DNA from 3 places in the Kocuria sp. LHG3120 genome. Region 1 is predicted to be linked to each of the others. Evidence: riboswitches for the same ligand, from Rfam matches in the RefSeq annotation. Region 1 holds a riboswitch; each other region holds the start of a gene.
What was found. Region 1 has a riboswitch for S-adenosylmethionine ahead of ACP7CD_RS08290 (cobalamin-independent methionine synthase II family protein). Riboswitches for the same ligand answer to the same signal wherever they lie in the genome.
Positions count from the first base shown of each region.

Region 2: it holds a riboswitch for S-adenosylmethionine, as region 1 does, so the genes downstream of both, ACP7CD_RS08720 (bifunctional o-acetylhomoserine/o-acetylserine sulfhydrylase) here and ACP7CD_RS08290 (cobalamin-independent methionine synthase II family protein) in region 1, are expected to answer to the same signal.
Region 3: it holds a riboswitch for S-adenosylmethionine, as region 1 does, so the genes downstream of both, ACP7CD_RS10455 (methylenetetrahydrofolate reductase) here and ACP7CD_RS08290 (cobalamin-independent methionine synthase II family protein) in region 1, are expected to answer to the same signal.

Region 1 covers NZ_JAFCWG010000003.1:288,114-297,675, reverse strand. Annotated here, with positions in the region: gene ACP7CD_RS08320 (hypothetical protein) at 1-743, shown strand, start outside; gene ACP7CD_RS08315 (polysaccharide biosynthesis protein) at 740-2,080, shown strand; gene ACP7CD_RS08310 (hypothetical protein) at 2,013-2,831, opposite strand; gene pth (aminoacyl-tRNA hydrolase) at 2,979-3,557, opposite strand; gene ACP7CD_RS08300 (MFS transporter) at 3,860-5,269, opposite strand; gene ACP7CD_RS08295 (cobalamin-independent methionine synthase II family protein) at 5,516-6,733, opposite strand; gene ACP7CD_RS08290 (cobalamin-independent methionine synthase II family protein) at 6,774-7,976, opposite strand; SAM riboswitch class I at 7,990-8,093, opposite strand; gene ACP7CD_RS08285 (3-hydroxybutyrate dehydrogenase) at 8,286-9,050, shown strand; gene ACP7CD_RS08280 (IclR family transcriptional regulator) at 9,208-9,562, opposite strand, start outside.
Region 2 covers NZ_JAFCWG010000003.1:402,580-412,141, reverse strand. Annotated here, with positions in the region: gene ACP7CD_RS08750 (GNAT family N-acetyltransferase) at 1-159, opposite strand, end outside; gene ACP7CD_RS08745 (glycine--tRNA ligase) at 159-1,541, opposite strand; gene ACP7CD_RS08740 (RNA-binding S4 domain-containing protein) at 1,738-1,980, shown strand; gene ACP7CD_RS08735 (alpha/beta hydrolase) at 1,964-2,650, opposite strand; gene ACP7CD_RS08730 (SGNH/GDSL hydrolase family protein) at 2,732-3,613, shown strand; gene metX (homoserine O-acetyltransferase MetX) at 3,648-4,832, opposite strand; gene ACP7CD_RS08720 (bifunctional o-acetylhomoserine/o-acetylserine sulfhydrylase) at 4,829-6,235, opposite strand; SAM riboswitch class IV at 6,312-6,427, opposite strand; gene ACP7CD_RS08715 (VOC family protein) at 6,570-7,208, shown strand; gene ACP7CD_RS08710 (CPBP family intramembrane glutamic endopeptidase) at 7,232-8,011, opposite strand; gene ACP7CD_RS08705 (glycosyltransferase family 2 protein) at 8,194-8,523, shown strand; gene ACP7CD_RS08700 (hypothetical protein) at 8,577-8,852, opposite strand; gene ACP7CD_RS08695 (hypothetical protein) at 9,088-9,342, shown strand.
Region 3 covers NZ_JAFCWG010000004.1:297,360-306,921, forward strand. Annotated here, with positions in the region: gene ACP7CD_RS10405 (M13 family metallopeptidase) at 1-319, shown strand, start outside; gene ACP7CD_RS10410 (hypothetical protein) at 351-707, opposite strand; gene ACP7CD_RS10415 (carbon-nitrogen hydrolase family protein) at 781-1,587, opposite strand; gene ACP7CD_RS10420 (YidH family protein) at 1,740-2,126, shown strand; gene ACP7CD_RS10425 (DUF202 domain-containing protein) at 2,128-2,496, shown strand; gene ACP7CD_RS10430 (adenylosuccinate synthase) at 2,589-3,875, opposite strand; gene ACP7CD_RS10435 (amino acid permease) at 4,111-5,520, shown strand; gene ACP7CD_RS10440 (VOC family protein) at 5,603-6,019, opposite strand; gene ACP7CD_RS10445 (SRPBCC family protein) at 6,022-6,519, opposite strand; gene ACP7CD_RS10450 (ArsR/SmtB family transcription factor) at 6,523-6,876, opposite strand; SAM riboswitch class I at 7,142-7,248, shown strand; gene ACP7CD_RS10455 (methylenetetrahydrofolate reductase) at 7,319-8,245, shown strand; partial or broken gene metE (5-methyltetrahydropteroyltriglutamate--homocysteine S-methyltransferase) at 8,302-9,562, shown strand, end outside.

The DNA of each region.
Region 1 (9,562 bases):
TGGTCTCGGCCGCCCTGGACTCCCGGTCCCTGACCGGGATGTTCCTGGTGGCCGGTGTCGTCCTCACGGTCCAGGCCCTGCCGCTGACCGACCGGATCCGGCGGATGGGCGCCGTGCGCATGATCGTGCTCGTGGGGGCCGTGGGCGCGGTGGCCTACTGGCTGTTCACCCGCTTGGCGCTCAACGGCACGCTCGGGCTGGCCACGCAGCTGCGCACGGAGGAGCAGGTGCTGCGCGCCGGCTCGGTGCTGCTCGGCGGACGGCCCGAGATGGCCGCGACGGCCGGACTGTTCCTGCACCGCCCCGAGGGCTTCGGCTCCGGCACGGTGCTGAACCCCATGGGGATCACCGCGGCCCAGGAGGCCATGAGCCGACTCAACTACGACCCGGACAACGGGTACGTCTACAACTACATGTTCGGGCGCAGCCTGGAGGTGCACTCCGGGGTGGGCGACCTCTGGGCCCTGTTCGGGCTGCCGGGGCTGGTGCTCGCGGGGCTCCTCGTCTGGGCGCTCGTCGACTCGCTCGCCCGGCAGTTCTCGTCCCGTTCCGTGACGCCCCTGCAGGCCGCCACCCTGCTGTTCACCCTGTGGACCATGTTCTTCGGCCCGCTGTACACGGTGGCGCCCATCCTGACCTTGTGCCTCGGTGTCATCCTGGTGCCCCAGGGAGCGCCGCGCTTCCTGGGCGTCCGCAGACGCGATCTGCCTGCCCCCGCCGATGTCGTGGACGGCCGGCCGTGAGCATCATCGCGACCACCAGGCGCCAGCAGTTCCGGGCCGTGGGATCCACCGCCATGGCCAAGGTCCTGCTCATGGGCATCTCGGGTCTCGTGGGCATCTTCACCACGCGCCTGATCATCAGCAACTTCGGCACGGAGGCCTACGCACAGTACGGGCTGCTGACCTCCATCCGCGACCTCCTTCCCTTCGCCGATCTCGGAGTCGCCGCGGCCGCCATCTCCGTGATCGCAGCGTCCCAGAACCCTTCGCAGGACGACGTCGTCCGGCGCACCCTGCTCTCCGCGTTCCGGATCATCTTCCTCTCCACGGCGGCGATCTGCCTGGTGGCCGTGATCCTGACGGTTTTCGGACTCTGGCGGCCCCTGCTCGGCAACGCCATGAGCACGGAGGCAGAGTTCCCGGCCATGGTCGCCATGGTGATCTTCGCCGTGGGGCTGCCTCTGGCGGTGGGCACCCGGGTCCTGGTGGGACTGGGGCGGACCACCCGCCAGATCGCCAATCAGTTCGTGGTGGCCCCCACCATGTTCCTGCTCGTGAGCCTGGCGGTGGCCCTGTCCGCGCCGGCCGGCAGCTGGCTGGCGGTCTTCTCCTACGGCGCCAACGCCTTGGCCGGGGCGCTGGGACTGTGGCAGGCCGCCCGGTTGCTGCGACCTCAGCTGGGACGGGTGGCGCGCCAGCTGCTGCGGCCCCGCCAGTTCCCGGGTCTGCGCATCATGGACGTGGCCGGGCCGATGCTCGTGCAGATGATCATGCTGCCGATCGCGCTGGCCACGGACCGGATCATGCTCTCCCACCTGGCCCCGGGCACAGAGCTGGTGCAGTACAGCCTGGGCTACCAGCTGTTCGGCATCATCCTGCAGACGGTGGCCGCCGCGGGCGTGGCCCTGTGGCCGGTGTTCGCCCGCAACCGCGCCACGGCGACCGTGCAGGCGCCGTGGCAGATGTCCTTCGTGTTCGTGGCGGGCGGGACCGCACTGGCCCTGGGGCTGTGCCTGGTCTCGCCGTGGGTGGTCGGCTTCGTCTCGGACGGCAAGATCGAGCTGCCCGCGACCCTGCTGGTGGCCTTCAGCGCCTACGTGGCCGTCGAGGCCGCGAAGTTCCCGCTGGGCATGTACATGACCGACGTGCAGGGGCTGCGGTTCCAGATCGCGCCGATCATCGTCATGGTGCCGCTGAAGATCGGTCTGGCGCTGCTGCTGATCCCCGTGCTGGGAGCCGCAGGCACGGTGTGGAGCACCGTGGTGGCCATGGGCCTGTGCCAGGTGCTGGTCAACGTGTGGTGGATCCGCCGGGACGTGGCGCGGCGTCGAGCCGCGGCGGTGCAGCCGGCGGGGTGAGCGGCTGCGGGACCGGTGTCGTGGCCGGTGCCCGGGCGGCGGCGCTCGGCTCTCCGGAGGGGTCACCGCCCGGCGGGGCCTGGGTCCAGCGCAGCGCCAGCACCAGACAGGCGGTCATGGTCAGCAGCTTCGCCGTGACGCGCACATCGACCAGTACGAATCCTGAGAGACCGTCGACCAGTCCGCCGCCGAAAGCGCTGAGCAGCACGTAGCCCACCGCCACGGCCCCGAACGGCGCCGTGGCGGTCAGCAGGAGAAGCGCGGCCCGGCGGGCCGGGGCGGCGCTGGTCGTGTACGTGCGGACCAGCGCGGCGCCCAGCACGGCGCCCACCACCGCCCAGAAGAGAAGTCCTCCCAGTTCCTGACCACCCGCCGCGGACAGCGCGGAGTCCCACCGCTCCAGTTCGAGGAGCGCTCCTGCGCGCTCGTGCAGGCGGAACAGGTCGTCGACCACCATGACGAGCAGCACCGCCCCCCACACCGCCAGGACGCGGCGCCCCGGCGCGCGCCGGGCCAGCAGCATCAGGAGCACCGCGGCGACGCTCAGCTGCAACAGGCCCCAGAGCTCCACGAGGGAGCCGTCGGCGCCGCCGTTCCACACGGCTTGGCTGCGGAAGGGCAGGGGCCACCGCTCGTCCGGATCAGCCCGCTGCACCACGTGATGCAGGCGGTGGGACGTCAGCACCAAGGCATCCGTGGCCAGCAGAGCCAGGGACAGCACCCCCAGGCCGAGCGTCCCGAATCTGGGCACGGCCCGGCGCGGGCCCCTTCTCGTCCTCGAACCCACCCCATGGTCCTTCCCCCGGTCGGCGCCGCGGTGGATCGCCCGCACGCCTGCGGGAAGTCTAGAGAAGTTGCCGGAGCGAATGCTGACGGTGTCCTTTGTGAAGGCCGCGCGTCAGCGCGCGTGGAACTTCTGCTGCGCCTCGAGCAGGCCGTTCTCGACGAGGTGCTCCACCGCGTCGGCGGCGTCGTCGAGCAGGAAGGGCAGTTCTTTCCCCTCGGTGGAGGAGAACGGCTTGAGCACGTAGGAGGCGGCGTCCATCCGGCCCGGCGGGCGGCCCACGCCCACGCGCACCCGGTAGTAGTCCTTGGTGGACAGGGCCTTGGACATGTCCCGCAGGCCGTTGTGCCCGCCCTCTCCCCCGCCGATCTTGAGCTTGAGGGCGGCGAAGGGGATGTCGATCTCGTCGTGCACGGCGATGACCCGCTCGGCGGGGATGCCGTAGAACTTGGCGAGGCCGGCCACGGGCCCGCCGGAGGTGTTCATGTAGGTCATGGGCTTGGCCAGCACCACCCGCGGCCCGCCCGGGCGCAGCCGGGACTCCAGGACCTGGGCGCGGGCCTTGTGCACCTTGAAGCTCCCGCCGAGCCGGGAGGCGAGCTCGTCGAGGACCATCTGCCCCACGTTGTGCCGGGTCCGGGCGTACTCGGGCCCGGGGTTGCCCAGTCCCACGACCAGCCATGCGTCGGACATCGGTGCCTCCATCGAAGGTGAGAAGAGTGGGGTGTGAAGAGTGCGGTCATGCGAAGTGGGGGGGGGGGGGGCCCCCCCCCCCCCCCCCCCGGCCGGAGGGGGGGGGGTGAGGGGGGGGGGGCCCGGCGCGGGCGCGGGGGCCCCCGCGCCCCGGGGGGGGGGGGGGGGGCCCCCCGGGGGGGGGGGGGGGGGGGGGCGGGGGGGGGGGGGGGGGGGGGGGGGGGGGGGCCCCCCCCGCGGGCCCCCCCCCCCCCCCCCGGGGGGGGCCGGGCGCGCGGCTCGGTCCTCGGCCGGGGCGGCGCTCAGTCGCGCTGCTTCTCGGCGGCCTGGGCGGCCGCGAGGATCTCGGCGGCCTCGGGGTGCTCGGCGACGTAGTCCTCGTGCACTTCCTCGACGTGCAGGTCGATCTCCTGGATGTCCTTCGGCACCATCGAGACGGCGATGAAGGAGACGATCGCGATGCCGGCGATGTAGACGCCGATCGTCCAGGACATCCCGGTCTCGTTGAGCAGCAGCTGCGCGATCATCGGGGCGAACGCGCCGCCGATGATGGAGCCGAACGCGTAGCCGATCGAGACGCCCGAGTAGCGCACGCGGGCCGGGAACATCTCGGCGTAGAGCGCCGACTGCGGTCCGTAGGACGGGCCGAGTCCCACGGTGAGGATCACGATCGCCAGGGCGAACAGCGGCAGGGACGCGGTGTCCAGCAGGAACCACATCGGCACGGCCCACAGGATGATGATGGCGTAGCCGATCTGGAAGGTGCGCACGCGCCCGATCCGGTCCGAGATCCAGCCGCCGAACATCGTGAAGACGAGCCAGCCCGCGCCACCGATCAGGGAGGCGATGAGGGTCTGCGAGCGCGGCATGCCCAGCACGTTGGAGCCGTAGGAGGCGAAGAACGCGATCACCAGGTAGCCGGCGGCGTTGTTGGCGGCGAAGATCAGGGCCGCGAGGGTGACCGGCTTCTTGTGGTGCTTGAACAGCTGGCCCAGGGGAGCGGAGGACTCCTTCTTGCGCAGCTGCATCTCCTTGAAGACCGGGGACTCGTCGACGGTCTTGCGGATCAGGTAGCCGACCACGATCAGCACCACGGAGGACAGGAACGGGATGCGCCAGCCCCAGGCCTGGAAGTCCTCGGGGGACATCATCGAGGTGAGGGCGAACATGAAGGACGTGGCGAGCAGCATGCCCAGCGGCACGCCGATCTGCGGGTAGGCGCCGAAGAGCCCGCGCTTGTTCCGCGGGGCGTGCTCGACGGACATCAGGGCCGCGCCGCCCCACTCGCCGCCGGCCGAGAAGCCCTGCATGATGCGCAGGAGCACCAGGAAGATCGGGGCCCAGATGCCGATCGTCGCGTAGGTGGGGAGCATGCCGATCAGCATCGTCGCGGCACCCATGCCCACCAGGGTGAGGACCAGGACGATCTTGCGGCCGTACTTGTCGCCGAGGTGACCGGCGACCACCGCGCCCAGCGGGCGGAAGAGGAAGCTGATGCCCAGGGAGGCCCACGCGACCACCTGGGCGAGGCCGGCGTTCTCCTCGGACAGCGGCGCGAAGTACAGCGGCGCCAGGACGAAGGCCGCGGCCTGGGCGTAGATGAAGAAGTCGTACCACTCGATGGTGGTGCCCACGAGGGTGCCGGCGAGGACCTTGCGCTCCTCGCGCGACATCTCGTGCCGCCCGGCCGGGGCGGAGGATGGGTGCGCCATGGGATCTCCAGGGAATCGGGGACGGCGACGTCCGCGGCGGAACCGAACGCATCATGACCGAACGTTCGGTATTGCATTGCGATACTACGGGCGGAAGTGACGCCTGTCACCCTCCGTGCGGAATAATCAAACCATGTATCACTAATGTGACACAGACCACCGGGGATGGAAACCGCCGGGCCCGGCCCTCGCAGGAGGACCGGGCCCGGCGGCGCGGCAGGGGCGTCGGGGACGCCGGGATGCGGCTCAGCGGTAGAGCCGCTCCGTGGCCAGGCGCGCTCCCTCGACGAGGGACTCGAGCTTGGCCCAGGCGATCTGCGGGTGCAGGCGCCCGCCCAGACCGCAGTCGGTCGACGCGACGACGTTCTCGCGGCCCACGACCGAGGCGAACTGCTCGATCCGGTCGGCCACCAGCTCCGGGTGCTCCACCACGTTCGTCGAGTGGGAGACCACGCCCGGGATGATCACGCGGCCCTCGGGCAGCGCGTGGTCCTTCCAGACCTTCCACTCGTGGGCGTGCCGGGCGGAGGCGCCCTCGAAGGTGTAGCCGCCGGCGTTGATGGTCAGCATCAGGTCCACGAGGTGCTTCAGCTCGAGGTCCGTGGTGTGCGGGCCGTGCCAGGAGCCCCAGCACAGGTGGAAGCGGACCTGCTCCTCGGGGATCCCCCGCAGCGCGTGGTTGAGCGCCTCGACGCGCAGCCGCGTGAACGCCAGGTAGTCCTCGACCGTGGGCTCGGGGTTGATCTGGTCCCAGGACTCCGCGATGGACGGGTCGTCGATCTGCACGGTCAGCCCGGCGTCCGTGATCGCCAGGTACTCCTCGCGCATCGCGTCGGCGCACGCGTAGACGAGCTCCTCGTCGGTCCTGTAGTACTCGTTCGTCACGCGCGCGGCGGAGCCGGGGGAGAGGGCGGCCACGAACCCGGTCTGCGCCCCGGTGGCCGCCATGGCCGCCCGGAGGTTGCGGACGTCCGAGGCCACGGCCTCCTGTCCCGTGTAGGTCAGCGGCCCGGTGATCTTGGGCTGCGTGGTCGAGGAGCGCCCGGTGAGGATGCCCGACGCCGGGTCCTCGTACGCCTCCCGGAAGCGCTCGCGGTCCCGGCGGTCCGGGAAGCTCGTGAGCACGATGTGGCCGGGCGAGGAGCGCCTCTTCTCCGTGGACGCCCACCGGTCCTCGTCGGTCGGGGTGAGCCCGCCGAGGCGGGAGAAGGAGTAGTTCCACCACGCGCCGTAGTCGACCGCGCTGGACATCGTGTGCCCGTACTCGCCGTCGTTGACCACGTCCACGCCGATCTCGCGCTGCCGGCGCACCACGTCCTCGACGCCCACGGCGAGCTCGTCGGTGAGCTGCTCGAACGTGATGGCGCCCTCGGCGTGCCGCTGGTTGGCCTCGAGCAGCCGCGGGGTCCGCGGCAGGGAGCCCACGTGGGTGGTCTGCACGTGGTCGGTGTTCTGCATGGTCATGCGTGTCCTCCTGAGGGTCTGCGGGAAGGTCGGGGGCCGGTCAGGACCAGAGCCGGCGGGAGGCGAGCTCGGCCCCGCGGGCGAGGGTCTCGAGCTTCGCCGCGGCGATCTGCGGGTGGATCCGCCCGCCCAGGCCGCAGTCGGTCGAGGCGATCACGTTCTCGCGGCCCACCTGGCGGGCGAAGCGCTCGATCCGGTCGGCCACCAGCTCCGGGTGCTCCACCACGTTGGTGGCGTGGGAGACGATCCCCGGGATGATGATCTTGCCCTCGGGCAGCTCGTGGTCCTGCCAGACCTTCCACTCGTGCTCGTGCCGGGCGTTGGCGGCCTCGAAGCTGTAGCCGCCGGCCCTGATGGAGAGCATGAGCTCCACCAGGTGCTCGAACCCGAGGTCCGTGGTGTGCGGGCCGTGCCAGGAGCCCCAGCACAGGTGGAAGCGGACCTGCTCCTCCGGGATGCCCTCGAGGGCATAGTTGAGGGCCTCGACCCGCTTGCGGGTGAACGCGAGGTAGTCCTCCACGCCGGGCTCGGGATTGACCTGGTCCCAGTTCTCCGCGATGGACGGGTCGTCGATCTGCACGATCAGCCCGGCGTCGGTGATCGCCCGGTACTCCTCGCGCATCACCTCGGCGCAGGCGGTCAGCACCTCGTCCTCGTCCGCGTAGTGGGTGTTCTCCAGCCGCGCGCACGAGCCCGGGGACAGCGCGGCGAGGTAGCCCTCGCTCGCGCCCGTGGCCTGCAGCCCGGCCTTGAGGTTGCGGATGTCCGCCTCCAGCGCCGCGTGGCCCGTGTACTCCAGCTTCCCGGTGATCTTCGGGAACGGCGCCTGCTTGCCCGTGGTGATGCCCGAGGAGGGGTCCGTGTACGCCTCGTGGAAGAGCCGGCGGTCCCGGCGGTCCCCGAAGCTCGTCAGGACCACCCTGCCGGGCGAGGAGCGCTGCGGCTCCTGCTCCCACAGGTCCACGTCGCCGGGGGTGAGGCCCGAGATCCGGGCGAAGACGTAGTGCCACCACGCGCCGTAGTCGACCTCCGCGGCCATGACGTGGCCGTACTCGCCGTCGTTGACCACGTCGATCCCGAGCTCGCGCTGTCGGCGGACCACGTCGACCACCGAGTCCTGCAGGAGCCGGTCGTACTCCGCCTCCGGGACGGCCCCCTTCGCCCGGTTGGCCTCGAGCAGCGCCGGGGTGCGCGGGAGGGACCCGGCGTGGGTCGTGCGGATGCGGTCGGCGCTTCGCAGCATGGGTCGTGCGTCCTTTCCATCGGTCCTGGCGGTAGCACCGGAGGCGGGACGGGGATGCCGTCGCCCGGGTTGCTGCGGCGTCGTCGAGCCAGATCTCTCGGCCGCTCTGGATGGTGACCCTGTCATCCAAGCGCACCCGTGCGCGCTGCGCCATTCGGCGCCCGGATGACGGACATGACGCCGTGTGACGCGACCCAGCGCGCACTCCCGGGAGGAGCTGTCCTTCGCGAACATGGCCTGGATCACATACCGTGGCGGTGATCCGTGCCCCTCACCCCGCGGGCACGACGGACCAGAGGAAGGACCCCCATGTCCCAGACGCCCCAGCAGCAGGACCTCGAGGGCCGCACGGCGCTCGTCACCGGTGGCGCGAGCGGCATCGGCCTGGCCGCCGCCTGGGCCCTCGCCGGCTCCGGCGCGCACGTGGTCGTGGCCGACGTCGACGAGGCCGGGGCGCAGCGCGTCGCGGACGAGCTCGGCGGCCGCGCGTGGGCCGTCGACCTGCTCGACACCGCGGCGCTCGCCGAGCTGAGCCTCGAGGTCGACGTGCTGGTCAACAACGCCGGCATCCAGAAGGTCGCCCCCCTCCAGGAGTTCGACCCCGCGGACTTCCACCGGATCCTGGTGCTGATGCTGGAGTCCCCGTTCCTGCTGGTGCGCGCCGCGCTGCCGCACATGTACGAGCGGGGCTGGGGGCGCGTCATCAACGTCTCCTCCGTGCACGGGCTGCGGGCGTCCCCCTACAAGAGCGCCTACGTCTCGGCGAAGCACGGCCTGGAGGGGCTGTCCAAGACCGTCGCGGTGGAGGGCGCGGCCCACGGGGTGACGAGCAACTGCATCAACCCCGGCTACGTGCGCACCCCGCTCGTCGAGAAGCAGATCGCCGACCAGGCGAGGGTGCACGGGATCCCCGAGTCCGAGGTGGTGGAGCGGATCATGCTCGGCGAGACGCCGATCAAGAAGCTCGTGGACCCGGAGGACGTCGGCAGCCTGGTCGCGTGGCTGGCCGGACCGCACGCGTCCATGGTCACCGGGGCCTCCTACACGATGGACGGCGGCTGGACGGCGCGCTGAGCCCGCCCCGAGCCGCGGCGGCGCCCTGCGGCGCCGCGTCCGGACGGCCCGGCGGCCCGGACTGACCTGGTGGTCCGGACGGTCCCGGTGGCCCGGACGGTCCGCTGCTGGTCCTGACGGACCGGCGGCCGGCCGGTCCGCCGCCGGTCCGGGCCGCTCAGCGATGACCCAGCTCCCGGGAGAGCCGGTGGGCCTCCGTGAGCAGGGCCCGGCCCAGGAGCTGCCGGCGCTCGCCGCTGAACCGGGGCTCGATGCCCGTGAGGCTCAGCGCGTAGACCGGCGCGCCCGTCGCGTCGAAGACCGCGGCGGCCATGCCCCAGCTGCCCTCGACGATCAGCCCCGGGTTCACGGCGAAGCCCTCCCGCCGGACGTCCGCGAGCAGCTCCCGGATCCGCTCGGGCGTGTGCAGCGGGCCCCACTCGGCGCGGGCCCCGGCCGTGGCCGCGAGGACCCGGTCCACCTCCGCGTCCGGAAGGTGGGCCAGGACCGCCAGTCCCGCCGAGGCCACGCCG
Region 2 (9,562 bases), 110 kb from region 1:
CACGACCGTGCGGGACCACGGGGCGTCGTCGTCGGGGCGCAGGGTCGCCCGGAAGGCGGCGGCCTGGGGCGTCTCCGGGTCGGGCCACACCTCGAGCAGCCGCAGGTCGTCCCCGTCCCGCCAGGGCCGCGGCCCGGGGCCGGTCAGCGCGCCGCTCATCAGCGGACGAGCTTCCCGGCGAGGTAGGACTTCACCTGGTCGAGGGCCACGCGCTCCTGGGTCATCGCGTCCCGCTCGCGGATGGTCACGGCCTGGTCCTCGAGGGTGTCGAAGTCCACCGTGATGCAGAACGGGGTGCCGATCTCGTCCTGGCGGCGGTAGCGGCGCCCGATCGCCCCCGAGTCGTCGAAGTCGATGTTCCAGTTCCGGCGCAGCTCGGCGGCCAGGTCCTTGGCCTTCGGCGAGAGGTCCTCGTTGCGGGACAGCGGCAGCACCGCGGCCTTGACCGGGGCCAGGCGCGGGTCCAGCTTGAGGACCGTGCGCTTGTCCACCCCGCCCTTCGAGTTGGGGGCCTCGTCCTCGGTGTACGCGTCCACGAGGAAGGCCATCATCGACCGGGTGAGGCCGAAGGACGGCTCGATCACGTACGGGACGTAGCGCTCGTTGGTCTGCTGGTCGAAGTAGCTGAGGTCCGTGTTGGAGTGCTCGTTGTGCACGCCGAGGTCGTAGTCGGTCCGGTTGGCCACGCCCATGAGCTCGCCCCACGGGTTGCCCTGGAAGCCGAACCGGTACTCGATGTCGATGGTGCCGGCGGAGTAGTGCGCCCGGTCGTCCTCGGGGACGTCGTAGCGGCGCATGTGGTCCGGGTCGATGCCCAGGTCCGTGAACCAGTTCCAGCACGCCTCGACCCACTCGTCGAAGAAGTGTCCGGCCTCGGACGGGTGGGTGAAGTACTCGATCTCCATCTGCTCGAACTCGCGCGTGCGGAAGATGAAGTTGCCCGGGGTGATCTCGTTGCGGAACGCCTTGCCGATCTGCCCGATGCCGAACGGCGGCTTCTTCCGGGCGGCGGTGACCACGTTGTTGAAGTTCACGAAGATGCCCTGGGCGGTCTCGGGCCGCAGGTAGTGCAGGCCCTCCTGGTTGTCGACCGGGCCGAGGAACGTCTTGAGCAGCCCGGAGAACTGCTGCGGATCGGTCCACTGGCCCTTGGTCCCGCAGTTGGGGCAGGGGATCTCGGCCATGCCGTTCTCGGGGGCGCGGCCCTTCTTCTCCTCGAAGGCCTCGACCAGGTGGTCCTGGCGGGCGCGCTTGTGGCAGGAGGTGCACTCCACGAGCGGGTCCGTGAAGGTCGCCACGTGACCCGAGGCCTCCCACACGGCCTTCGGGAGGATGATCGAGGAGTCGAGGCCCACCATGTCCTCGCGCCCGCGCACGAAGGTCTGCCACCACTCGTGCTTGATGTTCTCCTTGAGCTCCGCGCCGAGGGGCCCGTAGTCCCAGGCGGAGCGGGAACCGCCGTAGATCTCACCCGCCTGGAACACGAAACCGCGGCGCTTGGCCAGCGAGATGACGTTGTCCAGCGTGGACTTGGGGGCCATGTGGGATTCCTCCAGGGTCTCGCCCGACCGCCGGCTGCGGACGCGCGTGGTGGGTGGTGTGGCCCGGCGGTGCGCCGGGCGGGGACCGGCCGTCGTCGGCCGTCACGAACGAGGACGCCGCGGGCGACGTCCTCGTCCCAGGGTAGCCAATTCCCGCCGTGCCCGCCGACCGGACGGGACCTGGGACAATGGGGGCATGACGACTCCCCAGCAGCCCGGCGGCCCCGACGAACTGCCCATCCGCGACGACATGATCCGGCTGGGCCAGGCGCTCAAGCTGGCGAACCTCGCCGAGGACGGGGCGCACGCCCGGGGCCTGGTGGAGGACGGTCAGGTCTCGGTCAACGGCGAGGTCGAGACGCGGCGCGGCCGGCAGCTGCACCCGGGGGACGTCGTCTCCGCCGGGGGCGCCTCGGTGCGGATCACCGCGGGCGGCTGACCGGGCGGTCCGGGTCCCCCAGCACCACCTGGGTGAGGTACTCGCGCACGTGCCCCACCTCCTGCGGGCTGATCCCGTGGCCGACCCCGGTGTAGTGCACCTTCATGACGTCGGCGTGCTCGAGCGCCCACTCGGCGGTGGAGTCGACGAGCTCCTGCGGGATGACCGGGTCCTGCGGGTCACGGCCCCAGAACATCCGCAGCGGCCGCTCCCGCAGCTGCTCGTCGGCGAACAGGGGGTGCTCGCCGGGGACCACGAAGCCGGAGAGCCCCACCACGGCGGCGATCTCGCCCGGCATGTGCCGGGCGAGGGACGTGGCCATGGCCATGCCCTGCGAGAACCCCAGCAGCGTGGTGCTGGGGTGGTCCGCGGCCAGCTCCCGCAGCCACGCCGCGACGGGCTCCACGGCCTCGGCCACCCGGTCGAGGGAGAAGCTGAGGTCCGCGGCGAGCGGGAACCACTGGTAGCCGAACCCGGCGGGCTGGGGAGCGCGCACGGACGCCACGCTGAACTCGCCTGGCAGGGCCGGGACGAGACCCATGAGGTCCTGCTCGTGCGAGCCGTAGCCGTGCAGGAGCACGAGCAGCGGGGTGCCGGGGCGGGCGTCGGCGTCCCTGCTCCACACGGCGAAGGGGGTGGCGGTCCCGGTCGGGACGGTGGCGTCGGTCATGGCACCAGTGTGCCACCCGGTCCCGGGGCCCGCGGCGCGGGCGCGTGGACGCCCGCCGGGCCCGGTGGTAGACCGGGAGGCATGACCGAGACGACGCCGGGGCCCCCGGACACCGCACCTCCCGTCCACCCGTGGCGCCGCATGGTGGCGATCGGCGACTCGTTCACGGAGGGCATCGGGGACCCGGACCCCGGCTCCCCCGGCGGGCACCGCGGCTGGGCGGACCGGGTCGCCGAGGAGCTGAACCGCCTCGCCCCCGGCCTGTCCTACGCCAATCTCGCGATCCGCGGCCGGCTCTTCCGCCAGATCGTCGACGAGCAGGTGGCACCGGCCCTGGAGCTGACCCCGGACCTCGTGACGGTCTGCGCGGGCGGCAACGACATGCTGCGCCCCGGCGGGGACCCGGACGCGATCGCCGAGGAGATGGACGACGTCGTGGGCCGGCTCGCGGCGAACGGGGCGACGGTCGTGCTGGTCGGCGGCCCGGACATCGGCGCCACGCCCGTGCTGCGCGGGATCCGGGGCCGGATCGCGGTCTACAACGAGAACGTGCGCGTGGTCGCGTCCCGGCACGACGCCGTGCTGGTGGACCTGTGGGGGCTGCGGGAGCTCGCGGACCCGGCGATGTGGGACCCCGACCGGCTGCACTTCTCGCCCCTGGGCCACCACCGGATCGCGGTCGAGGCCCTGGACACCCTGGGCCTCGCGCACGGCCTCGTGCCCGAGGTGGTGCCCGACCGCCCGCCCTCGTCCTGGCGGCAGGCCCGCGGCGAGGACCTCGTCTGGGCCCACCGCTATCTGCGCCCGTGGGTGGCCCGCCGGATCCGGCGCACCAGCTCCGGGGCGCAGGTCCGGCCGAAGCGGCCGCACTTCGGCACCCCCACCGTGCCCGGGGGCGGCGTCGCGCCCGGCGAGGGACCCGGGGCGGGCCCCGGCGACGACCGGGGTGCCGCGGACGGCTGAGCGAGCGGGAACGGCTGAGGACCCCCGTCCCGGCTCAGCGCTCGGGCAGCACGGTCTCCACGAGCAGCTTGCCGAGCTGGGGAGCCTCGATGAGGAAGCCGTCGTGGCCCGAGGGCGAGGTCAGGGTGTGCCGCCGGACGTCCCCGGGCAGCGCGGCGGCCAGGACGTCGGACTCGCGGGGCAGGTAGAGCCGGTCGGAGTCCACCGCCGCCACGAGCCACTCGCACGAGGTCACGGACAGCGCCTCCTCGAGCGTGCCGCGGCCCCGGGCGACGTCGTGGGACATGAGCGTCTCGTTGACGGCGAGGTAGCTGTTGGCGTCGAAGCGGCCCGCCAGCTTGGACGCCTGGTGGTCGAGGTAGCTCTCCACCTGGTAGCGCCCCCGCCCGCCGGCGTGCGTGTCGATGACCTGCTCCTCGGCCTGCGGCGAGCGCCCGAACCGGTGGTGCAGCTCGTCGGCCGAGCGGTAGGTGATGTGGGCGATCCGCCGGGCCAGTCCCAGGCCCGTGACGGGCAGCGGGCCGTCGTAGTAGTCCCCGCCGCGGAAGTGCGGGTCCTGGCGGATCGCGAGGTTCTGCGCCTGGCCCCACGCGAGCTGCTCGGCGCTGGACTGGGCGCACGCGGCGACCACCGCGCACGCCCGGACGCGGTCCGGGTAGGTCACGGCCCACTCCAAGGCGCGGGCCCCGCCCATGGAGCCGCCGATGACCAGGCGCCAGGCGTCGATGCCGAGGGCGTCGGCCAGCGCCGCCTCGGCGTGCACGGAGTCCCGGACGGTGATGAGCGGGAAGCGGGAGCCCCAGGGGCGGCCCTCGGGGTCCACGCTCGGCGGCGTGGGGGTCGCCGGGCCCGTGGACCCGTAGCAGCCGCCCACGATGTTGGTGCAGACCACGAACCACCGGTCCGTGTCGATGGCGGCGCCGGGGCCGATCAGGCCCTCCCACCAGCCGCCGCTCTCGGCGGCGCGCCGCTCGGCCTCGGGGGCGCCGGGGCGGGCCCGGCCGGCCGCCACGTGGGTGTCCCCGGTGAGGGCGTGCTCGACGAGCACCGCGTTGGAGGCGTCCGGGGCGAGCGTCCCCCACGTCTCGTAGGCGATCCGGACGTCGGGCAGCCGGAAGCCCGACTCGAGCTCGAGCTCGCCGATCCCGGCGACCCGCGGCACGCCGTCCTCGCGGACGGCGGTCCCGGCGCCGGAGCCCCTCACGACCGTCACGGTCACTCCTGTCCTCCCTGCGCGGCCGCGGCCGCGGCGAAGCCCTGCTCCAGGTCCGCCAGGATGTCGTCGATGTGCTCCAGGCCCACGGACAGGCGCACGAAGCCGGGCTCCACGCCGGCGGCCAGCTGCTCCTCGGGCAGGAGCTGGCTGTGCGTGGTGGACGCGGGGTGGATCACGAGGGAGCGCACGTCGCCGATGTTGGCGACGTTCGAGTGCAGGGTCAGGGCGTCCACGAAGGCGGCCCCGGCCTCCCGGCCGCCGTCGAGGACGAAGCCCAGGATCGACCCGGCGCCCCGGGGCGCGTACTTCTGCGCCCGCTCGTGCCACGGGGAGGACTCCAGCCCGGCCCAGGACACCGAGCGCACGTCCTCGCGGGCCTCGAGCCAGCGGGCCACCGTCCCGGCGTTGGCCACGTGCCGCTCCATCCGCAGGGACAGCGTCTCGATGCCCTGCTCGATGAGGAACGCGTTGAACGGGGAGATCGCCGAGCCGAGGTCGCGCAGCAGCTGCACCCTGGCCTTGAGGATGTAGGACAGGTTGACGCCGAAGGGCCCCTCCGCGCCCAGGGCCTCGGCGTAGACGAGGCCGCCGTAGGACTCGTCCGGCTGGTTGAAGCCGGGGAAGCGGTCCGGGTAGCGGCCGTAGTCGAAGGCCCCGGAGTCGACGATCACGCCGCCGATGGCCGTGCCGTGCCCGCCGAGGAACTTGGTGGCCGAGTGCACCACGACGTCCGCGCCCCAGCGCAGGGGCTGGACGAGGTAGGGGGTCGCCACGGTGTTGTCCACGATGAGCGGGACCTCGTGGTCGTGGGCGATCCCGGAGACCGTCTCGATGTCGAGGACGTCGTTGCGCGGGTTCGGGATCGTCTCGGCGAAGAAGGCCTTCGTGTTCGGCCGGACCGCCCGCCGCCACGCCTCGGGATCGTCGGGGTCGGAGACGAAGGTGGTCTCGATGCCGAGCTTGGGCAGCGTGAACTTGAAGAGGTTGTAGGTCCCGCCGTACAGGCTGGGGCTGGCCACGAGGTGGTCTCCCGCGCCGGCGACGTTGAGCACGGCGAACGTCGTCGCCGACTGCCCCGCGCTGAGCATGAGGGCGCCCACGCCGCCCTCCAGGGCGGCGATCCGGTTCTCCACGACCTCCGTGGTCGGGTTGCCGATCCGCGTGTAGATCGGGCCGAGCTCGGCGAGCGCGAAGCGGTCGGCGGCGGCCTGGGCGTCGGGGAAGACGAAGGACGTGGTCTGGTGGATCGGCAGGGCGCGCGAGCCGGTGACCGGGTCGGGGCTCTGCCCCGCGTGGATCTGCCGGGTCTCGAAGGCCCAGCCCCCGGGGTTCTCGGGGGTGGGGCGCTCGGCCGCGTCGGTGCGGGCGGCGGAGGCGTCGGTGCTGGAGGCGGGGAGATCGGACATGCCGTGGGACTCCTTGTGGATCTCAGGGGTCCCGTCCCGGCCGAGGCGGTGCGGCCGGGAACGGCCGGGCGCCGGGGACCCGCGCTTGCTCGCTCGCCGGACGCGAGGAGCCTGGTCTTCACCCAGGGCACCCCACCGCGGTGGAGGGTTGCCGGCCAGCTAGCTGGGGCTTGGACGCTGGCGCTCATGACCTGGACAGCATTCTCCGGATCAGGCCCGCACGGCGTCAAGCCGGGGTCGGGCGTGACGCCCCGGCCGGGGTGCCGCCCGCACGGTGCCCGGCGCGTCGCGGACCGATTTGGAGACGAAACTCACAGGGTGCCACGATGTGCCCATGAGAGTCGACCACGTGTCCTACGCCTGCCGCCCGGAGGGCCTGGAGGCCACCACCGAGCGCATCGCCGACCAGCTCGGGATCGAACCGGTCAAGGGCGGGGTGCACCCCCGTTTCGGCACCCGCAACATGATCCTGCCGCTCACGAACCACCAGTACGTGGAGGTCGTCGAGGTCCTCCAGCACCCGGCGGCGGAGAAGGCCCCCTTCGGGCAGGCCGTGCGGGCCCGGTCCGCGGCCGGCGGCGGCTGGCTGGGCTGGGTCGTGGAGGTCGAGGACCTCGCCCCCTTCGAGCAGCGCCTGGGGCGCCGCTCCGTGCCCGGCCACCGGGTGTTCCCGGACGGCCGGTGCCTGGAGTGGCACCAGATCGGCGTCAAGGGCCTGATCGCCGATCCGCAGCTGCCGTTCATGATCCACTTCGACTCCGCCCCGGAGATGCACCCGTCCCAGGCGCGGATCACGGACGTCGGGCTCGCGGGGATGACCATCGCCGGTGCCCCGGAACGGGTCGCCGAGTGGCTGGGCGCCCCCGTCGAGACCGCGCTCGAGGACCTCGAGGTCGACTGGCGCTATCCGGACGGCACCCCCGGGGTGCTCTCCGTCTCGTTCAGCACCCCGGACGGCGCCGTCACCATCTGAGGCCGGGCACCGCGGGGCGGGGCTCAGCCCAGCAGCCGGGCTGCCCCGAGGAAGCCGACGGCGTCCAGCAGGAAGTGCGCGACGACGAGGGGCATCACCCGGCCGGTGCGCCGGTAGAGCTCCGCGAAGACGAGGCCCATCACCACGTTGCCGAGGAAGGGCCCGATCCCCTGGTAGAGGTGGTAGCTGCCGCGGAACAGGGCCGTGACCACCAGCACCACGGGCCAGCTCCACCCGATGCGGGTCAGCCGGTCGGTCAGGAACGCGACCACCACGACCTCCTCGACCAGGGCGTGGCGCACGGCCGAGAGCAGCAGCACGGGCACCGTCCACCAGTGCGGGGCGAGCCCGGACGTGGTCACCTCCGCGGTGACGCCCAGGGCCCGGCCGGCGCCGTAGAGCGCCAGCGTGCCCAGGCCCATGAGCAGGAAGAGCACGGTGCCGAGGCCCAGGTCCGGGAGGGGCATCCGGGCGTCGAGGCCGATCCGCCGGCGGACGGTGCCCAGCGCCCCGGCGGAGCCGGCTAGCAGGTAGAGCGCGAGCAGCACCGGCACCAGGTCCAGGGCGATCCCGGTGAGCTGGCGCAGCAGGTCGATGAGGGGCTGCGGGCTCAGCGGCGGGTTCATCGTGGCCTGCGCCTCGGACAGCGGTCCGCGCGCCAGGTGCTCGGCGAGGGACAGCGCGGCCCAGAGGGCCGAGGCGCCCAGGGACACCCCGAGCACGAGGAGCACCTGCAGCCACAGGTCGGCGCGGGTGGAGCCGAAGGCGGGCGGTCGCGGGGCGAGGTGGGCGGGGGTGCTCATGCGGCCATTCTGGCACCGGCCCGCCGGCCGCCCCGCGCAGCCCGCGCCGGGCGCCCCCGGGCCCGTCCTTGTTGCCTCGGCGGCGCGGCCCGTCCTCTGAGGGACGCCCGGTCACGGGGCTGTCCCACCGGCAGGCGGAGAAGGGGAGGGCGCAGGCGGCGTGGCACAAGCGCGACAGCTACGTGGCCATCTACCCCTCCCGCCCCTCTGCCGGCCTGTTCCGCAATAAGGCGTTACAGGAGGTGGGCGACTGGGACGAGCGGCTGGGCAACTACTTCGAGGACACCGCCATGCTCGCCAAGGTCCAGGCGGCGAACTCGATGTACGTGTGCCCCAACCCGACGATGCTGTACCGCACCGGCCAGCCCGGCTCCCTCTCCCGGCGCCTGGTGAACCGGGAGGGGTGGCAGACGTTGGACCGGATCGCCCTGGCCTACGAGGGGTTGCCGCAGTTGGCGCCGGAGCCGCCGTTCCCCACCCCGAAGATCGGTGACATGAGCATCTTCGGCTAGGCAGGCGACGGCCCCCGCACCCGGTGGGTGCGGGGGCCGTTCTGTGTCCAGGGCTAGTTGCGCTGGTTGCCGATGTTGGTGTCGAGGTTCTGGATCTCCCAGCCGTACCCGGGGCCGTCGTCGTCCTGGGCCTGGTCGCTGACGTACTCCCCGCGACTGGTGTTGCCCGGGTAGGCGTTCTCGGTCTGGTTCGCGCACCGCACCTGCTGTCCCCAGTTCTCCGTCGCGCGGTCGCACGGGTTGGACGGGGCGGCCTGGGCGGCGACTGGGGCGGCGAGCATGGCAGCGGCGAAGGCGGCGGCGACAGTGCCACGGATGATTCTGGACATGGTGGATCCCCCTGAAAAGCGGTGTTCTGACGGGTACGCCCCTCCCCCGGGACGCTGGCTCCACCGTGGCAGGCCCGCCCAGCTACTCCCCAGGAACATCACGGCATCGTGACCGGCCCGTGACCTGATGACAGGTTCGCACTGCATTTGTTGCACTCTGGGCGCTACAAACGCAGCACCCTCCGACACCCCCGGCCTCTCCCCGCTCCCGGCCTGATTCCTTTACGGGGGGGCCATGAGCACCCCCCACTCTGAGCTCGGCCACCCCGGCGGCTTCAAGCCCACCGGCGTCCCCGCCGGACGCACCCGGCAGAAGTACGCAGTCGAATCCCCGTACGACTGGGCCGCTGAGCTCCAGTTCCCCGCCTCTGTGGTCACGTACGACATGATGCGCACGGAGACCCACCCGGCGGCGGCGCTCGAGGCGGTGCTGCAACCGATCCTCACCGCGGACTGGCACCTGGACGACCGGGGGTGCCGGAGCAGGTGATGAACCTATGCAACACGGAGCTGGGGCTCAACCACGACGACGCGCTCTCCCGGGTGTAGCACCAGGGGGTGCGCATCATCGAGCACCTCACCGAGACCGCGACGACTATGCTGTGGGCCGGCTTCTCCTGCTCGGAGCTACTATGGAACCCGGCGGAGCCCACCCCGGCGCAGGTCGCCCTGGGCAGCACCAACGAGGTGGTGCCCCTGCGCAAGCCGGC
Region 3 (9,562 bases), on a different contig from region 1:
CATCGGGGACCTGGGCGGGCTCACGATCGCCCACCAGGCGTGGCGGATGTCCCGGGAGACCGGCAGCGCCTTCGGCCCCGGGGAGCTGATCGACGGCTACAGCCCCGAGCAGCGCCTCTTCCTGTCCTGGGCCTACGTGTGGCAGCAGAAGTCCCGCGACGAGGCGCTGCGCCACCGCATCGCCACCGACCCGCACTCCCCCAACGAGTTCCGGGCGAACCAGACGGTCCGCAACGTCCCCGCCTTCTACGAGGCGTTCGGGGTGCGGGAGACGGACGCGCTGTGGCTGCCCGAGGTGGAGCGCGTGCGCATCTGGTGACCGGGGGCCGGGATCCGTCCCAGCCCCCGGCTCAGCCGCCGGAGCTGACCAGGAACACGACGGCGACCAGCCACAGGACGAGGAACAGCACCAGGACGCCGAGCAGGACGGTGCCGACCCAGCCGAGCACCCGCCCAGGAACGGCGGGGGTGCCGAGCTTCTCGGCCTCCCGCGCCTGCCAGATCGCGAAGGGGCCCAGCAGGGGCAGCACCACCACGCTCAGGATGCCGAGGATCAGCGCGGTGTCGGCGTGGCTGCGGCCCACGGCGAAGCGCTCCGCCTGCCACGGCGGCGGTGGGCCCCACGGGGTCGTCGGGCCGCCGCCGGCGTGCCCGGACCCGCCGGGGCCGTCCGGGCGCGGCGGGGCATCGGAGCGGTCGTCGTCCACGGGGTCCTCCAGGGGTCGTCGGTGCAGTCGGTCAGACCGGTCGGTCGGTTCAATCGGTCGGTCGGCGGTCGCCTCAGCCCTCGTCGGAGGGCAGCAGCTCCGCCGGGCCGAACCGGCGGTTCGCGAGCACGGGCACGGTCTCGCGCACCTCGGCGATGCGCTCGCGCGTGACGTCGGCGGTCAGCACGGTTTCGTCCTCCCCCGCCTCGGCGACCACCACGCCGAGCGGGTCGAGCACCGCGGAGCGGCCCACCGTGTGCTCGGAGCAGGTGTCCGCGGCCGCGACCCAGACGGTGTTCTCGATCGCGCGGGCCTTGAGCAGCGCCTGCCAGTGGTCCACCTTGTGCTCGCCGGCGAACCAGGCCGCGGGCACGGTGAGCAGCTCCGCCCCGGCGTCGACCACGGCGCGGCAGATCTCGGGGAAGCGCAGGTCGTAGCAGGTGATCATGCCGACCGCGAGCTCCCCGATCCGCACCACCGTGACGCCCTTGTCGCCCGGGCGGATCCGGTCGGACTCCCGGTGGCTGAAGGCGTCGTAGAGGTGGAGCTTGCGGTACGTGCCGAGGATCGCGCCCTGCGCGTCCACGGCCACGAGCGTGTTGTAGGGGCGCCCGTCGGCGGAGCCCTCGTAGCCGCCCGCGATCACGGCGACGCCGGTCTGCGCGGCCAGGAAGGACAGCTGCTGGACGAACCCGGACCAGCCGCGCAGGACCAGCTCCTCGAAGTCCTCCCCGAGGAGCCGCTCGGAGAACATGGCCTCCTCCGGGAACACCACCAGCTGCGCCCCGCCGGCCGCGGCCTGCTCGGTGAGCCGGCGCATGGTCCGCAGGTTCTCGGCCGTGTCGGCGGTGGGTGCGAACTGTCCGACGGCGATCTTCACGGGTGTCCTCCTCGGCGGGTCGCGGCTGAAGCTCCCACTGTATCCGCGACCGGTGCATCCGCGACCGGCCTGTGCCCCCGCCCGTGGAACAGTTCGCGGCACGGCCCGTGGCAGGATGGGGCCGACACGACCGCGCGAGCGAAGGGCAGGCGATGGGCGAGCAGTCCGAGACCCCGGGGCGACGCCGGCTGTCCGAGCGCGTGCTCGGCGGCGGGACCGCCCCCGACCCCCGGTTCACGCTGGCCAACGAGCGCACGTTCCTCGCCTGGATCCGGACCGCGCTCGCGTTCCTGGCCGGCGGGATCGCCATCGAGGCGTTCACCGCGGACCTGTTCGACGACGGCGTGCGGAAGTTCCTCGCGATCGTGCTGCTGGTGCTGAGCATGCTCCTCAGCGCGGGCGCCACGTTCCGCTGGATCGGGGTGGAGCGGAGCATGCGGCGCCAGGCCCCGCTGCCGCTGCCCCTGATCGCACCGGTGCTCGCGGTGGGCGGGGCGATCGCGGCGGGAGTGCTCGTCGTCGTCGTCCTGCAGGGCTGAGATGCCCCGCCCGCAGCTCCGCCGCCCTCCGGGGCCCCCGGACCCCCCTCGGCCGCCGCACGGGGACCCCGGGCTGCAGCCGGAGCGCACCACGATGGCCTGGGGCCGGACCCTGATGTCCTTCGTGGTGGTCTCGGCGATCTTCCTGCGCTGGCTGCCGCACCACGGGCCGTTCGTGCTGGTGCTGTTCGGCCTGGCGGTCCTCACGGCGGCGGCGATCTACGTCACGCAGCGCCCCCGCTACGTCCGCAGCGCCCGCGGCATCGTCGAGGAGGGCACGGAGCCGGAGGTCGGCGCCGTGCTGGCGACCTCGGCCGCGATGCTCGCCCTCGGCGCCCTCGGCATCTGGGTGGTCCTGGTCCTCGTCTGAGCGTTTCCCTGCCTGCCCGCGAGGTCGCACGTGCCGGCGACCGGGGCGCTCGAGGTCGCCGACGCGTGCAACCGCGCGGAGGAGAGGAGGGATCAGTTGATGAGGTCGCGCACCACGATGGTGTCGTCGCGGTCCGGGCCCACGCCGATCGCGGACATCCGGGTGCCGCTCATCGACTCGAGCGCCTCGACGTAGGCCCGGGCGTTCGCCGGCAGGTCCTCCAGGGTGCGGCAGCCGGTGATGTTCTCCTCCCACCCGGCGAAGTGCTCGAAGATTGGCTTCGCGTGGTGGAACTCGGTCTGGGTCATCGGCATCTCGTCGTGCCGGACGCCGTCGACGTCGTAGGCCACGCACACCGGGATCTGCTCGATGCCGGTGAGGACGTCGAGCTTGGTGAGGAAGTAGTCGGTGAAGCCGTTGATCCGGGAGGCGTGGCGGGCCATCACGGCGTCGTACCAGCCGGTGCGGCGGGGACGGCCCGTGTTGACGCCGAACTCGCCGCCGGTGGTGCGCAGCTGCTCGCCCATCTCGTCGAAGAGCTCGGTGGGGAACGGCCCGGCGCCCACGCGGGTGGTGTAGGCCTTGATGATGCCGATCGCCCGGGTGATGCGGGTCGGCCCGATGCCCGAGCCCACGGACGCGCCGCCCGCGGTGGGGTTGGAGGACGTCACGAACGGGTAGGTGCCGTGGTCGACGTCGAGGAAGGTCGCCTGGCCGCCCTCCATGAGCACCACCTTGTCCTCGTCGAGGGCCTGGTTGAGCAGGTAGGTCGAGTCCACGATCATCGGGGCGAGCCGGTCGGCGTAGCCCAGGAAGTACTGCACGACCTCCTCGACGTCGATGTCCCGGCGGTTGTAGAGCTTCACGAGCAGCTCGTTCTTCTGCCGCAGCGCGCCCTCGATCTTCTGCCGCAGGATCGACTCGTCCAGGACGTCCTGGACGCGGATGCCGAGCCGGCCGACCTTGTCCATGTAGGCGGGCCCGATGCCGCGGCCCGTGGTGCCGATCGCCCGCTTGCCGAGGAAGCGCTCCGAGACCTGGTCCATCGTCTGGTGGTACGGGGCCACCAGGTGGGCGTTCGCGGAGACGCGCAGCCGGGAGGTGTCCGCCCCGCGCGCCTCGAGGCCGTCGATCTCCTCGAAGAGGGCCTGGGGATTGACGACGACGCCGTTGCCGATCACGGGGACGGCGTTGGGGCTCAGGATGCCCGCCGGCAGGAGCTTGAGCTCGAACTTGTCGCCGCCCACCACCACGGTGTGCCCCGCGTTGTTGCCGCCGTTGGGCTTGACCACGTAGTCCACGCGGCCTCCCAGCAGGTCGGTGGCCTTGCCCTTGCCCTCGTCGCCCCACTGGGCGCCGACGATCACGATTGCTGGCATTGAACGACTCTCCTGCCTGGATGGAACGGGACTTCTCCCGCGGGCCCCGGCGGAGGCGCGCACCGGCCGGGCACGACAACGCCCCTGCGTCGGCCCGCTCCCACCCGCGCGACCGGGACGGCGCGACGCCGGCAGGAGGAGACCCAGGGGCTCGTACCGTGCAAGTCTAGCGGGCCGTGACCCGGGACCGGCATCCGCCGCCCCGTTCGGCGGCCACCGCGGTCCGATACCCTCGATGCTCATGAGTTCCCCTTCCACGTGGACCCCGGGCGGGTCCCCGTCCTCCGCGCCCGCGGCCGCCCCGGGCACCCACCTCAAGGCCCGGCACCTCGTGATGATGGCCCTGGGCAGCGCGATCGGCACCGGCCTGTTCATCGGCACGGGCGCCGCGATCCGCACCGCCGGGCCGGCGGTGCTGCTGTCCTTCCTGGTGGCGTGCGTGCTGCTCGTGCTCGTGATGCGGGCGCTGGGCGAGATGGCCGCCGCGGATCCGTCCCCCGGCGCGTTCTCCACCTACGCCGAGAAGGCCATGGGCCGCACCGTGGGACGCACCCTCGGCTGGCTGTGGTGGGCGCAGATCGTGGTGGTGGTCGCGGCGGAGGCCACGGCCGCGGCCCAGCTGCTCGCGGAGCTGTGGCCGGTGGCCGAGCAGTGGGTGCTGGCGCTGCTGTTCATGGTGGTGTTCACGGCGATCAACCTGGTGCGGGTGCGCACGCTCGGGGAGACCGAGTTCTGGTTCGCGCTGATGAAGGTGCTCGCGGTGCTGGCCTTCCTCGCGGTCGGGATCGCCGTGCTCCTGGGCCTGACCGAGGAGCCCTCCCCGGGGCTCGCGAACCTCACCGCCCACGGCGGCTTCCTGCCCCACGGCCCGACCGGGGTGGCCGCCGCGCTGCTCGTGGTGGTCTTCGCGTTCGGCGGCACGGAGCTCGTGACCATCGCCGCCGCGGAGACCGAGGACCCGCAGCGCAACGTGGCCCGCGCCGTGCGCACCATCCTGGTCCGGATCCTCGTCTTCTACGTGGGCGCCGTGACCGTCATGGTCCTGGTGCTGCCGTGGAACGACGAGCAGCTCTCGGTCAGCCCGTTCGTGGCCGTGCTGGAGACCGCCGGGGTGCCCGGCGCGGACGTGCTGATGGCCGTGGTCATCATCCTGGCGCTGCTCTCGGCCCTCAACGCGAACATCTACGGCGCGTCCCGGATGCTCTGGTCGCTGGCCCGCCGCGGCTCGGCGCCGCGGGCCTTCGCCGACGTCTCCGACCGCGGGGTCCCCCGGAGCGCGGTGGTCGTCTCCGTGCTCTTCGGCTTCGCCGCCGTGGTGCTGAACTACCTGTGGCCCGAGACCGTGCTGCTGTGGATGCTCAACACCGTGGGCGCGACCTGCCTGGTCGTCTGGGGGCTCGCGCTGGTCTCGCAGATCGTCCTGCGCCGCCGCGCGGACCGGGACGGCACCGAGCTGCCCCTGCGGATGTGGGCCTTCCCGTGGCTGTCGTACCTGGCGCTGGCGCTCCTCGCCGGGATCGTCCTGCTCGGGCTGCTCGACGGCGCCGTGCGGGGCCAGCTCCTGCTCACGGCCGGGCTGGTGGCGCTCATCGCCCTGGCCTCGAAGGTGCTCGGCCGCCGGGCCGAGCACGCCCCGCAGGACTGATCCGGCGGAGCCGCGGCTCCGCCGGGGCCACGGGCACAGGACATGCCGCGGTGCGCGGCCGTCGCCGGCGCCGGTGACGGTGTCAGAGGCGGTGCTCCGGCGGGATCAGCGGGCGCTCGGCGCGGACCCGCAGCTCCTGGACCGCCCACGAGTTGCCGTCGGGGTCGCTGAAGCCGAAGACGGTGCCGCCGTCCCGCTCGTCGAGCACCGTGATCCCGCTCACCTCCACGCCCCGGGACAGCAGCTCCTCGCGGGCCGCCCGGGCGTCCGCGACCACCAGCTGGAGCCCGCGCAGGGATCCGGGGGCCATCTCCCGGTGGGCGGGGAGGTTGCCCACCACGATCGAGCAGCCGGACCCGGGCGGGGTCAGCTGGGCGATGTCCATCTGCTCGGTGGTGGTGTGGTGGTCGAGGTGGAAGCCGACCTGGTCCCGGTAGAACTCCACGGCCCGGTCGACGTCGCGCACCGGCACCAGCACCACCTCGAGCGTCCAGTCCACGGTCAGACCCCGCCCTGCGCGGTCCGCCCGCCCAGCAGCTCCTCGAGCCGCTCGTAGCCCTCGGCCACGCCCTTCTCCATGCCGGATCCGACCATCCCGTCGCGGGCCTCCTGGGACGCGTGGACGGTGTGCCCGCGCAGCCGGCACCGGCCGTCGCCCAGGTCCTCGAAATGCAGGTACTCCAGGTCCACGGCGTCGGGCCAGTCCTCGTACTCGAAGGTCTGGACCACGAGCTCGTTCTCGCGCACCGTGTGGAAGACGCCGCGGAAGGCGTACTCCTCGGTGCTGTCCTCGCCGCGCTGGACGAACCGGTAGGCGCCGCCGGGGCGGAACTCGAAGCCGTCGATCCGGGTCCGCAGCCCGCGCGGCCCGATCCACTGCCGGAACAGCTCGGGGTCGGCGTGGGCGCGGAAGACGTCGGCCACGGGGTGGTCGAACTCGCGCTCGAAGTCGATGAAGGGCAGGCCGTCGGGGACGGTCAGGTGCAGTGCGTGTCCCATGGTTCAGTCCTGGGTGTGCTGGCCGCGGTCCGCGGCTCGGGTGTCGAGCACGGCGTCGAGGCGGCGGAACTGCTCCTCCCGGACCAGCCGGTACCGGTCGATCCACGCGGTGAGCGCCTCGAGCCGTGCGGGGTCCAGGTGGACGGGCCGGCGCTGGGCGTCACGGGTGCGCGTGACGAGCTGCGCCTGCTCGAGGACCTGGATGTGCTTCGAGACCGCCTGGAGGGAGATCGCGAAGGGTTCCGCCAGTTCGGTGACCGTGGCCGGTCCGCGGCTGAGCCGGGCGACGATGCGGCGGCGGACCGGGTCGGCCAGGGCCAGGAAGGCCCTGTCGAGCTCGTCGTCGCCGGGATCCACGGTGTTTGTCAACTGATTCCTTGATCAACCTGTTGGTTGTCAAAGACTAGGCCGCCCGCCCCGGCCCGGCAAGACCCGAGACCGGATCGTGACGGCCCCGGACCTGCGCTCCTCATGGGCCTCGCCGCCGGTGCGTCGTCGCCGGTGCGTCGTCGCGCGTCGGTGTTGCGTCCTGTGACGCCGCGGTCGTCACAGTCGGCGCACCGGCGTCTTCTGGGCGCCCGCACTTGGCAGCGCGGCGGGGCAGCCGCTGGAATGGGTCCTGCATCTATCCAGAGCGGCCGAGAGACCTGGCTCGTCGACGCCGCAGCAACCATCCGCGCCCCCGCCACGGGGTGCGCGGAACGGTGCTCCCGCCAGGACCGATGGAGCTGTCGCAGCCTCCCGGGTCCACTCCGGGACGGCTGCTGCCCTCCCTCGGGGTGACCCTTGGAGGAAGAACGTGACACCACGCCCGACCGCCCGGCCGGCGCCGCCGTCCCTGTCCTACGAGCTCTATCCGCCGCGCAGCGCGGCGAGCGCCGACACGCTGCTGCGGACCATCGAGGAGCTCGAGCCCACCCGTCCCGACCACGTCTCGGTGACGTACAGCGGGGACGAGCAGCGCCGGGACAGCTCGCTCGCCCTGCTCGACCACCTCCTGGCGCGCACGAGCCTGCGGCCCCTGGCCCACCTGACGTGCGTCGGCAGCACTCGGGCCGAGCTGGAGCAGACCGTGGCCGCACTGGTCCGCCGCGGCGTCCGGGGCGTCCTGGCCCTGCGCGGCGACCTCGACCCGGGGGCCGAGCCGGGCGAGCTGCGGCACGCCGGCGAGCTCGTGGAGCTCGTGCGCGAGGTCGAGCAGCGCCACACCGCGGCCCTGGCGGCCGGCCGGCTCGCCGTGGGCGTGGCCGCCTACCCGACCCGGCACCCGGAGTCGCCGTCCTTCCGGCACGACGTCGAGGTGCTGCTGGCCAAGCAGCGCTCCGGGGCGGACTTCGCGATCACGCAGGTCTACTTCCGCCCGCAGCGCTACGAGCGCCTGGTCGCGGCGGCGCGGGCGGCCGGGGTGACGATCCCGATCGTCCCGGGGATCATGCCGGTCACCGACCCGCGGCGGCTCCGGACGCTGTGCCGGCTGGCGGGCCTGGCGCCCCACCCGGGCCTGGCCGCCGCGCTGGAGGACGCGCCCGGTCCTGCCGAGCGGCACCGCGCCGGCGTGGCCTTCGCGGCGCGGCTGGCCCGCGCCGCCCTGGACGCCGGCGCCCCCGGGCTGCACCTCTACACCTTCAACGAGCACGGGGCCGCGCTCGACCTGCTGGAGCACGTGGACCTCCCGCGCGTCCCGCACGTGCCCGTCGCGCTCGAGGACCTTCTGCTCCCCGCCTGAGCACGCGCCCACCCACCGTTCCGCACGACCCCTCGACACCCCTTCAGGAGACCACCATGACCACTGTCCCGTTCCCCGCCGCCACCATCACCGGCTACCCCCGGATCGGCCGCCGCCGCGAGCTGAAGAAGGCCCTGGAGGCCTACTGGGCCGGGCGCTCGACCCGCGAGGAGCTCGAGTCTGCGGCCGCCGACCTGCAGCTGGCGACCCACCGCCGGCTCGTGGAGCTGGGCCTCGGCGCCCGGGACTCGTCCCTGCCCGCGGCGTTCCCCCTCTACGACCAGGTCCTGGACACCACCGTGGCCCTCGGGGCGGTGCCGGCCCGCTTCGCCGATCTCGCCGACGCCGAGGGCCGGCTCGGCCTCGACGCGAGCTTCGTGCTGGCCCGCGGCGACGCCGGGCGCGCTCCCCTCGAGCTGACCAAGTGGTTCGACACCAACTACCACTACCTCGTGCCCGAGATCGGCCCGGAGACCCCGCTCCGCGCCACCGCCGACCGGCTCGTGGCCGACGTCCGCCGCGCCGCCGCACACGGCTTCACCGTCCGCCCGGTCCTCGTGGGCCCGGTGTCCTTCCTCCTCCTCGCCAAGGCCGACGACGACGCCCCCGCGGGCTTCGACCCGCTGCAGCGGCTCCCCGAGCTGCTGCCCGTGTACGCGCGGCTGATCCAGGAGCTCGCCGCCGCCGGCGCGGACTGGGTGCAGCTGGAGGAGCCGGCCCTCGTGGCGGACCAGGACGTCCCCGGCGAGCAGCTCGCCTCGTCCGTGTGGGACGCCTACACGGGCCTGACCGCCGTGACCGGGCGCCCGCAGCTGTTCGTCACCACGTCCTACGGCTCCCCCGGGCCGCTGCTGCACCCGCTGGCCTGCTCCGGGGTGGAGGCCCTGCACCTCGACCTCGTCAAGGGCGCCGCCCCCACCGCCGAGGAGCTGGAGCTCTTCCGGGGCGAGGACTCCGCCGTGCTCGTGGCCGGCGCCGTGGACGGGCACAACGTGTGGCGGGCCGACCTGGCCGGCCGGCTCGACCAGCTCGCGGAGCTGGCCCGCGGGGGCGCCCAGGTGTCCGTGGCCTCCTCCACGTCCCTGTTCCACGTCCCGCACGACGTGGCCGAGGAGACCCGGCTGGACCCGCAGCTGCGGAGCTGGCTCGCCTTCGCCGACCAGAAGGTCGGCGAGATCGTCACCCTGGCCCGCGGTCTCGCCGCCGGGACAGAGGCGGTCGCGCCGGAGCTGGCCGAGGCCGCCGAGGCCCGCCGCACCCGGCAGGACGCCGCAGGGGTCCGGGACGCGGCCGTGCGCGAGCGCGCCGGGTCGCTGA